3 regions of the Agrobacterium sp. NPDC090283 genome follow, and region 3 is predicted to be linked to each of the others. Evidence: predicted binding sites of a transcription regulator. Region 3 holds the regulator's gene; each other region holds the start of a gene.

Region 1 (3,239 bases), on a different contig from region 3:
GCATGGCGCCCGCCGTGCTGGCGGCGCAGGGAACCGCCTTCGCCGATCTCGACGGGCCGCTGCTGCTGGCTGAGGATCGTGTGCCGGGGCTGGTTTATGAGGGTTCGCTGGTTTATCCGGCGCGGCCGGAATTGTGGGGGTAAGCCCTGAAATTAAAGCCTGATGAGGTGCGACGCCGCCACGTATTTCTTCTCCCCGCCGGGGAGAAGGTGGCCCGAAGGGTCGGATGAGGGGGCACCGTTGCCGGATTTCGGAGAGCTTGCCCCCTCATCCCGCTGCCGCGACCTTCTCCCCGGCGGGGAGAAGAAACAAGCGGCATCCACTCGTCCCACACGAGCGCGCATTTATCGCAAGGAAACACCGAAGGCCAGGTATCCCTTTAGCCCGCAGGCCCCAATCAGGCCGCGTGCTTGCCAATCAACCCCGGAATATCCACCGGCTCCATCCCGTCCGATGCCTGCTCGGCGGTAACGTCGCTGGTCTGCATCCAGGTGATCAGCTCGAAGCTGCCATCGGCATTTTCGGCGATCGCCGTGCAGCTTTCCACCCAGTCGCCGGTATTGATGTAGCGAATGCCGTCCATGTCTTCCATGACAGCATGGTGAATGTGACCACAGATCACGCCATCGACATTGTTGCGGCGCGCCTCTTCGGCCACCACGCGCTGGAATTCGCCGATGAAGTTGACGGCGTGCTTGACCTGCAGCTTGGCCCAGGCCGAAAACGACCAGTAAGGCAGGCCGATGCGGCGGCGCACGGCGGCGATGGCGATGTTGATGGCGATCGCCGCATCATAGGCCCAGTCGCCGAGATAGGCGAGCAGGCGGGCGTTGCGCACCACCACGTCGAACTCGTCGCCATGGATGATGAGGTATTTCTTGCCGTCGGCCGCCTCGTGGATCATGCGTTCGGCCACTTCGATGCCGCCGAAATGCATGCCGGGGAACTCCCGCAGGAATTCATCGTGATTGCCGGGAATATAGACGATGCGCGTGCCCTTGCGGGCCTTGCGCAAGAGCTTCTGCACCACGTCGTTGCAGCCCTGCGGCCAGTACCAGCTGCGGCGCAGGCGCCAGCCGTCGACGATGTCGCCGACGAGAATGATCGTCTCGGCCTCGTGATATTTCAGGAAGTCGAGCAGATAGTCCGTCTTGGCCGCCTTGGAGCCGAGATGAACATCCGAAATGAAAAGCGTTCTGAACTGTCTGGTTTCGATTTGACCGGCCACGGATTTCATCCCCCTGTTCGGTTGCGTCCCTGCGGCTTTCTCACCTCTCAGAACCAGACTCGTGTTTCAGCAACATGACAGACGCCGGTTTTTATAGGGAATATGACGAAAGCCTTCACGAAAACGCGAATAAGCCGTGGCCGCATTTGCATAAGGTGCGGTCAAATAACGGCTGTACCACGGGGAAGTTTGTTGTATTCAGGGGGCCGGAATTGAACCAGACATGACGGTGGAAGAATGACCTCTCACGATAAGAACAACACGCCCGCCAACACGGCAAAGGCCGACATCGAGGAACAGGCGCTCTTTTTCCACCGCTATCCGCGCCCCGGCAAGCTGGAAATCCAGGCCACCAAGCCGCTCGGCAACCAGCGCGACCTGGCGCTCGCCTATTCGCCCGGTGTCGCCGCCCCCTGTCTCGCCATCCATGAAAATCCGGAAACCGCAGCGGAATATACCGCCCGCGCCAACCTCGTCGCCGTCATTTCCAACGGCACGGCGGTGCTAGGCCTTGGCAATATCGGCCCGCTTGCTTCCAAACCTGTCATGGAAGGCAAGGCCGTCCTCTTCAAGAAATTCGCCGGTATCGACGTTTTCGACATTGAAATCGATGCGCCGGGCATCAACGACATGGTATCGACCATCGCGGCGCTGGAGCCCACCTTCGGCGGCATCAACCTTGAGGACATCAAGGCGCCGGAATGTTTCGAGGTGGAACGCCAGCTGCGCGAAAAGATGAATATCCCCGTCTTCCACGATGACCAGCACGGTACCGCGATCATCGTCGCCGCCGCCGTAACCAACGCGCTGGAACTGGCCGGCAAGTCGCTCGCGAGCGTCAAGATCGTTGCATCGGGTGCGGGTGCGGCAGCACTTGCCTGCCTCAACCTGCTTGTCGCCATGGGCGCGAAGAAAGAAAACATCTGGGTCCACGACATCGAAGGCCTCGTTTATGACGGCCGCAACACGCTGATGGACGAGTGGAAGGAAGTCTACGCCCAGAAGACCGACAAGCGCGTGCTGGCGGACTCGATCGACGGCGCCGATGTCTTCCTCGGCCTTTCGGCCGCCGGCGTGCTGAAGCCGGAACTTCTCGAGCGCATGGCGGAAAACCCGCTGATCCTCGCGCTCGCCAACCCCAATCCGGAAATCATGCCGGAGGCGGCCCGGGCCGCCCGCCCGGATGCGATGATCTGCACCGGCCGTTCGGATTTCCCGAACCAGGTCAACAACGTTCTCTGCTTCCCCTATATCTTCCGCGGCGCGCTGGATTGCGGCGCAACCACGATCAACGAGGAAATGAAGATGGCCGCCGTACAGGCCATCGCCGAGCTTGCGCGTGAGGAAGTCTCCGAAGTGGCCGCCAGAGCCTATAGCGGCGAAACGCCGGTCTTCGGCCCGAACTACCTCATCCCCTCGCCCTTCGATCCGCGGCTTATCCTGCGCATCGCCCCGGCGGTTGCCCGCGCCGCCGCCGCAAGCGGCGTGGCGGCCCGCCCGATCACCGATTTCGAAGCCTATCTCGACCAGCTGAACCGTTTCGTCTGGCGCTCCGGCTTCATCATGAAGCCGGTCTTCAACGCCGCCAAGGCCGCCGAAAAGAAGCGCATCATCTTTGCCGAAGGCGAAGACGAACGCGTGCTGCGCGCCGCCCAGGTGCTGCTGGAAGAAGGCACCGGCATCCCGATCCTCATCGGCCGTCCGCAGATCATCGAAACGCGCCTGAAGCGCTTCGGCCTGCGCATCCGCCCGAATAGCGATTTCGCCGTGGTCAATCCGGAAGACGATCCGCGCTACCGCGATTATGTCGATGATTATTTCGCCCTTGTCGGCCGCGCCGGCATCAACCCGGAGGCGGCGCGTACCATCGTGCGGACCAACACGACCGTCATCGGTGCGCTGTCGGTGAAGCGTGGCGAAGCGGATGCGCTGATCTGCGGCCTCGAAGGCCGCTATGACCGCCACCTGCGCGACGTGAACCAGATCATCGGAAAGCAGGAAGGCGTGCGTT
Region 2 (3,239 bases), on a different contig from region 3:
CGGTTGCTGTCCGGATTGACGGCCTTGCCGTCCTTGTCGAATTTCGCCGGTTTGGAAATGTCGATCTGATAGGTGACACCATCGATGACATCGAAATTATAGGAGGGGAAATCCGCATTCAGCAGCGGCGCGTCCTTTGCGCCGGCCTCCACCGTGTTGAACATGCCCGCCGACATTTCCAGCCAGTTCTTCACCTGCGCGCCGTTGATCAGCACCGCCTGCACCGTGTTGGGGTAGAGGTAAAGATCGGCGACGTTCTTGATGGCGATGTCACCGGCGGGGACATCGGTATAATAATCAGCACCGCCACGACCGCCGGACTTGAAAGGCGCTGCCGCCGAAAGCACGGGCAGATCCTTGTATTGCCCTTCCTTCAGCATGTCCTTGATGTACCAGGTCTGGGCATTGGAGACGATCTGTACGGACGGATCGTCCGCTACCAGCGCGAAATAGGAATAGAGCGGAGCGGACGTCTTGCCCACCGGGCGGCGCACATAGGCAAGGGCTGCCTCGTGATCGGCCTTGGCAGCGGCGAGGACTTCCGCCTTGTCCGTGAAATCGGCGACGACCTTGCGGTTTTCGTCGCGGTGATAGATCGGCCGGGCTTCGGAGGTGAAGTCGACGATCTTCCAGCTCTTGCCATCCTTTTCGAGCAGCAGATCGATGAGGCCCATATGCGAGCCCCAGAAACCGCCCATCACCGCTGGCTTGCCCTGCAGCGTGCCCTTCACCGCATCCACGCCCTCGATACCGTCCCAGGTCTTAGGACCCGGGAAGACGAGATGCTGGTGGCCGGTGAAGATGGCGTCGATGCCTTCCACTCCCGCCAGGTAAAGCGAGGCGTTTTCCATGCGGTCCGTCTGGCCCTTGCCGTCGATGCCGGAATGGGAAAGGGCGATGACGATATCGGCGCCTTCTTCCTTCATGACAGGCACCCAGGCTTTCGCCGCCTCGACGATGTCGCGCGTCTGGGCCTTGCCCTCCAGGTTCTTGGAATCCCACATCATGATCTGCGGCGGCACGAAACCGATAATGCCGACCTTGACCGGGCTCGTCACGCCGCCGCCGTCGCGGATCTGCTTTTCCAGAATGACATAGGGCTTGAAGAACAGCTCGTCGTTTTTCGGATCGGAAGCGAGCTGACCCTTGGTGAGGTTGGCGCAGACGTAAGGGAAACCGGCACCAGCCAGCGTGTTCGACATATAGTCGAGGCCGTAATTGAATTCGTGGTTGCCGAGCGTGCCGCAATCGTAACCCAGCACGTTCATCGCATTGATGACAGGGTGCTTGTCGCCGGCCTTCATGCCGCGCTCATAGGCGATATAGTCGCCGAGCGGATTGCCCTGCAGGAAGTCGCCATTGTCCACCAGCATCGAGTTTCCGGCTTCGGCGCGGATGGTGTCGATGATCGAGGCGGTGCGCGCCAGTCCCATCGTGTCGTTCGGCTTGTCGGCGTAATAATCATAGGGAAAGACATGAACATGGATGTCGGTCGTTTCCATGATGCGCAGATGCGCCTGGTTGGCCGCCGCGCGCGCAGCAAAAGGGTGCAGCATCACCAGCGCCGAGGAGGCTGCGATGCCGCCCAGCAGCGACCTGCGGGTGATGGGGTGGAGAGCGAGAAGCGACGACATGGGAACTCCTTCGGATGAAGCTTGCTCTGTCAGGAAAAATGACAGGGTAGAAGCAATCGCAGAGGAGTCCATCACCAAAATGACAGGCCCGTGACAGATGGGCCTGTTTTCAACCGTTTGATAAATTTTTTGTCATGGGCACGCGGCGCGGGTGTCGCCGTGCCGGAGAATGCGCATCGTCTGCTCTGCGCATTCCTGTTTTCTGCACCGGCCGATCAGCGTGCCAGGGTCGGTTTTACTTCTTCGTGGAAGAAGCGGAAATAGGAGGAAAGCTGCGCCAGCGTGTTGGTGGAAAGCTTGAGCTGCAGGCCGAGGCGGTTCATGTGCTGCCACTGAACGACACCCTCGATGAAGCCCAGATCGTCGCTCTGCACCTTGACCCGGCTGCCCTTGGCGGCGGCGAAAGGCCCGTCCAGTTCGAGTGCCATTCCGGTTGCCGAAAGATCGACCACGCGTCCTCTGGTCGACTGGCTGAAATAATGCACGGTCGCAAAAATTCTGGTCTTGCTGCGGGGCGCGGTCCGGGTCGCCATGTTGAGGTTGTTTGTCATCTTGCTGCTCAAATCAATTGTTTCCGATACCCGCATCATGGCCCGGAAAGCTTGAGAGCCGTTTAGTTCTTCTCTTAAAATTGCAGGTAATTGCCGATTATGCTGTATCGATACGGCACTGGTAGCAATTGTTGCGGGCGGATCGCACATGCACATAGGCGACGTCAGCGCGCTCCAGAAGGTGCCGCGCGCGTGAAACGATCTCGCCCGTCGCCGTTACCGCGCCGGTGCCGTAGACGATGCGGTCATCCGCCCCATAACCGCGCACGATGTAGTCAGGGCTGTCCAGCATTGGCGGGACGGTCTCCGTCTGCGGATAGCGTTCACAGGCATCGGCATGCAGAAACACCGGCCCCGTTTCCGCATAGGGCTGCAGCGAAGGAAAGGGCCGGTAGGCGAGGACCAGCATCCCTTCGCCTTTTCCGATCTGGGAAAGGCAATGGCGGCAGGGCATGCCGCCCGGAGAAACGGCCTTTTCCGGTGGGTTGCCATAGGCATCGGCGGCTCCCGCCCGGAAGGCCTCGGCTTCTTTAGCCGGCATTGCAGTAAAAACGAGATCGGTCATGGTCGGGCCTCCCGGGCTGGCATCGGCGTTGCTTCTTTGCAGCTATGCTCCCGAAACGGATCACTATCCACCCGATTCTTGACAGGCGATGCAACCAGCCCATTGCGTGACTCGTTAGCTTCGGGAATCAGTGACGCTCCTCGTTACCGGAAGGTCTGATTTTATGTTCCGTCGTTTTCTGGCCGCCGTTCCGCTGGCTTTCGTTTCGTTGACGGTTCCGATTGAGGCCGAGGCACAGGTCGCCTCCGGTCTGGATGGCCTGTCCGATGAACAGCTGCAGCAGGCGGTCAATTTCGTCATCGGCAACGCGATTTTCTCGCTTTATCATGAGGGCGCGCGCATGCTGATCTCGGATTTCGGGACGGCGGAAACAGCAAGCGCGCAGGCGCCGGCCGATCAATTGGCGGGCACGCTCATCCTGCAGGCCAATGAGGAATGGCTCGACACCGCGCTCGTCAACGCCACCGACAGCTGGTATCTGGCGCGTGA
Region 3 (3,239 bases):
CCTCGCCTCGCTCGAAGCGCAGGGGGGCTCTTGCAAACGTATCGAACAATGGCGCGGCGGCTTCGGCCATGGCTGTATCACTCCTTGCGCGGATGCGCTGTCAGACGGTTGTCAATAGGCTTTCGGGGTTATCCCTTGCCTGAAAATCAAAAATGCCGCCTCGCGGCGGCAGGGGCACTATTGTCACTTCGCCTGCCGATGTCAACAAAAGTCCGCGTTTCCCGGGCTTCTCAAGCACTAGTAGGAGGCGGACGGCGAGGCCCAAGGTGTTGCCTTTCAGACTCAACTCGCCAGCAAGTTGGGGAAAACCGGAAAATCGATTCCAGATGATTCCCGCGACTCTTGCCACGGAGTCAGGCTGGCACTAGGTTAATCGCTAATTACTAGACTGCATTGCGGCGGAACTAGTCACCAAAAATCCGGCGGAAACCACGCTCGCGGCACGCCCGCGAGACGGAGAGGGATTCTGCCGACATTATACGCGACGAGCGGAGAAGCGGCATGAACTGGACAGACGAGCGGGTCGAAAAACTCAAGAAATTGTGGTCCGAGGGGCTTAGCGCCAGCCAGATAGCGGCGCAGCTGGGCGGCGTCAGCCGCAATGCCGTGATCGGCAAGGTCCATCGCCTTAACCTGCCTGGCCGCGTGAAGGCCGGCGGCCCGGTCACTTCGGCGCGTTCCGCGCCCAAGCGCGCTGCCGCCCCCGCCCCACGCGCGACGAATTTCGCAAACCGCGTCAGCGCAGCCCCCGCGCGGGCCTTGAACCGCTCCAACGCGGCAACGGCGCTGCACGAGGAGATCGATATCGAGACCGCCGAAGTTCTCGAATACGTTCCTTCCAAGAACGTCGTTACGCCAATTTCCCGTCGCCTGACGCTGACGGAACTGACGGAACGCACCTGCAAGTGGCCGGTTGGCGACCCCTTGAAAGACGATTTCCATTTCTGCGGTTGTGAAGCACTGGAATCTTCGCCCTATTGCAAGTTCCATGCAAAGCTCGCCTACCAGCCGGTAAGCGAGCGTCGCAAGGCTTGAGTGTTGCGGCACGCATTCGACACTCAAAAACTACGGGCCTTCGGGCCCGTTTTTTTATGGCGAAATTCAAGGCGGCTCCGCCTTGCAGCACGCATTGTTTAAGAGGCGCTCCAATCCTTGTTCTTGCGCAATCTGCGGACGCAAACCGCGACGCGTCCCTTACTGCAAATGCTCTGAATTCGTCGGCGGCGTGCCGCATCCTTCCTCCTGAGAGGCTTCACTGCGCAATCCGGATTTCAGCGGACGTCCATCACCCTCAAGAATGACAGGGGTGCCGCATTTGCGGAAGGCTCAAAATCGAAAGGCCCGACACCATTCCGGTCCCGGGCCTTCTGATTTTTGGGGAATTATCCTAAGTGAAACCATCGGTTTCGGTTTTGCTCAGGCTTCCATCGAATATCCGGCGCCGCGCACGGTGCGGATGACATCCTGCATATGCGAAAAATTGAGCGCCTTGCGCAGACGCCCGACATGCACGTCGACGGTACGCTCATCCACATAGATATCGTGGCCCCAGACGCCGTCCAGCAATTGCGAGCGGGAGAATACCCGGCCCGGAGAGGTCATCAGGAATTCCAGCAGCCGGAACTCCGTCGGACCGAGGCGCACTTCGCGGCTTTTGCGGTGAACGCGATGGGTCTCGCGATCCAGTTCGATATCACCGCATTTCAGCACCGAAGACAGAACCTCGGGACGAGCCCGGCGCAGCATGGCCTTGACGCGGGCCATGAGTTCCGGCGTCGAGAACGGCTTGACGACATAATCGTCGGCACCGGTGGCAAGGCCACGAACCCGTTCGCTTTCCTCGCCGCGCGCCGTCAGCATGATGATGGGCAGGCGTTCGGTTTCCGGCCGCATTCTAAGCCGCCGGCACAGTTCGATGCCGGAAACGCCGGGCAACATCCAGTCCAGGATGAGAAGATCCGGAATACGCTCCTGCAGCCTGATTTCCGCCTCGTCGCCACGGGGTATCGTGTCGACGTCATATCCCTCAGCCTCGAGATTGTAACGAAGCAGGACGCTCAGCGCTTCCTCGTCTTCCACAACTGCAATCTTGGGCACCATATGCTAACTCCGCAAGCCGCTGCTTGTCTGTTACTCGGTCACCGAACCGAGCGTGTTGGAACTGTCGTCCTTCGGACGCTCGCCCTCCGGCTGGCTGCCGGTGGTCATGTAATAGATCGTCTCGGCGATATTGGTGGCGTGGTCGCCGATACGCTCGATGTTCTTGGCGCAGAAAAGAAGATGCGTGCAGGTGGTGATGTTGCGCGGATCTTCCATCATGTAGGTCAGAAGCTCGCGGAAGAGCGACGTATACATGGCGTCGATTTCTTCGTCGCGCTCGCGGATGGCATTGGCCTTCTCGGCGGAACGTGTGGAATAGACGTCAAGGACTTCCTTGAGCTGCACCAGTGCCAGCTCCGACAGATGCTCGATGCCGCGGGCGAGCTTGCGCGGCACGCCGGTTCCGGCAACCGCGATGACGCGCTTGGCGGTGTTCTTACCGAGATCACCGACGCGCTCGAGGTCGCCGGCGATACGCAGGGTGCCGATGATCTCGCGAAGATCGGCCGCCATCGGCTGGCGTCTGGCGATGGTGACGATGGCCTTGTCGCCGATCTCCCGCTCGGAATGGTCGAGGATCGTATCGTCGGAAATGACCTTCTGCGCAAGCGCGGCATCGGAATTGACGAGCGCACGCACGGCGTCGGCGCACATCTGTTCCGCAAGACCGCCCATTTCCGCGATGCGGCGCGTCAGAAACTTCAATTCATCGTCATAGACGGAAACGATATGCGAATGGGTTGTTGTCTGTGTCATGGTCTAGTCCTCCGGCTCGGCCCGCATGCGCGTGCCCGGAAGCGGGCACGGCAGAGGCACCAGTCTTGTTCGGTTTCGATAAAGCGCCGGCCGGGATCAGCCGAAGCGGCCCATGATGTAGTCCTGCGTGCGCTGGTCGTCGGGATTGGTGAACATCTTGTCGGTTTCGTTTTCCTCGACAAGATGGCCAAGATGGAACATGGCCGTGCGCTGGGAAACACGGGCCGCCTGCTGCATGGAGTGCGTGACGATGACGATCGTATAATTGGTGCGCAGCTCGTGGATCAGCTCCTCGACCTTTGCGGTCGCAATCGGGTCCAGCGCCGAGCAGGGCTCGTCCATCAGGATCACTTCCGGGCTGACGGCAACCGCGCGGGCAATGC

What was found. The regulator PhoB, encoded in region 3, activates phosphate uptake and scavenging genes when phosphate is short. The targets are predictions, from matches to a motif close to TGTCATNNANCTGTCAT.
Region 1: the regulator PhoB is predicted to act here: its motif matches at 1,292-1,308, upstream of ACIQUH_RS18525 (UDP-2,3-diacylglucosamine diphosphatase).
Region 2: the regulator PhoB is predicted to act here: its motif matches at 1,714-1,730, upstream of ACIQUH_RS01745 (bifunctional 2',3'-cyclic-nucleotide 2'-phosphodiesterase/3'-nucleotidase).

Annotation. Positions count from the first base shown of each region.
Region 1 is NZ_JBIVYG010000013.1:73,491-76,729, forward strand. Features, by position in the region: gene dgcA (N-acetyl-D-Glu racemase DgcA) at 1-143, shown strand, start outside; gene ACIQUH_RS18525 (UDP-2,3-diacylglucosamine diphosphatase) at 398-1,237, opposite strand; gene ACIQUH_RS18530 (NADP-dependent malic enzyme) at 1,466-3,239, shown strand, end outside.
Region 2 is NZ_JBIVYG010000001.1:350,144-353,382, forward strand. Features, by position in the region: gene ACIQUH_RS01745 (bifunctional 2',3'-cyclic-nucleotide 2'-phosphodiesterase/3'-nucleotidase) at 1-1,634, opposite strand, end outside; gene ACIQUH_RS01750 (PilZ domain-containing protein) at 1,850-2,185, opposite strand; gene ACIQUH_RS01755 (DUF1203 domain-containing protein) at 2,283-2,750, opposite strand; gene ACIQUH_RS01760 (DUF4344 domain-containing metallopeptidase) at 2,914-3,239, shown strand, end outside.
Region 3 is NZ_JBIVYG010000034.1:7,884-11,122, forward strand. Features, by position in the region: gene ACIQUH_RS27190 (aspartate aminotransferase family protein) at 1-70, opposite strand, end outside; gene ACIQUH_RS27195 (GcrA family cell cycle regulator) at 502-1,035, shown strand; gene phoB (phosphate regulon transcriptional regulator PhoB) at 1,417-2,100, opposite strand; gene phoU (phosphate signaling complex protein PhoU) at 2,131-2,856, opposite strand; gene pstB (phosphate ABC transporter ATP-binding protein PstB) at 2,953-3,239, opposite strand, start outside.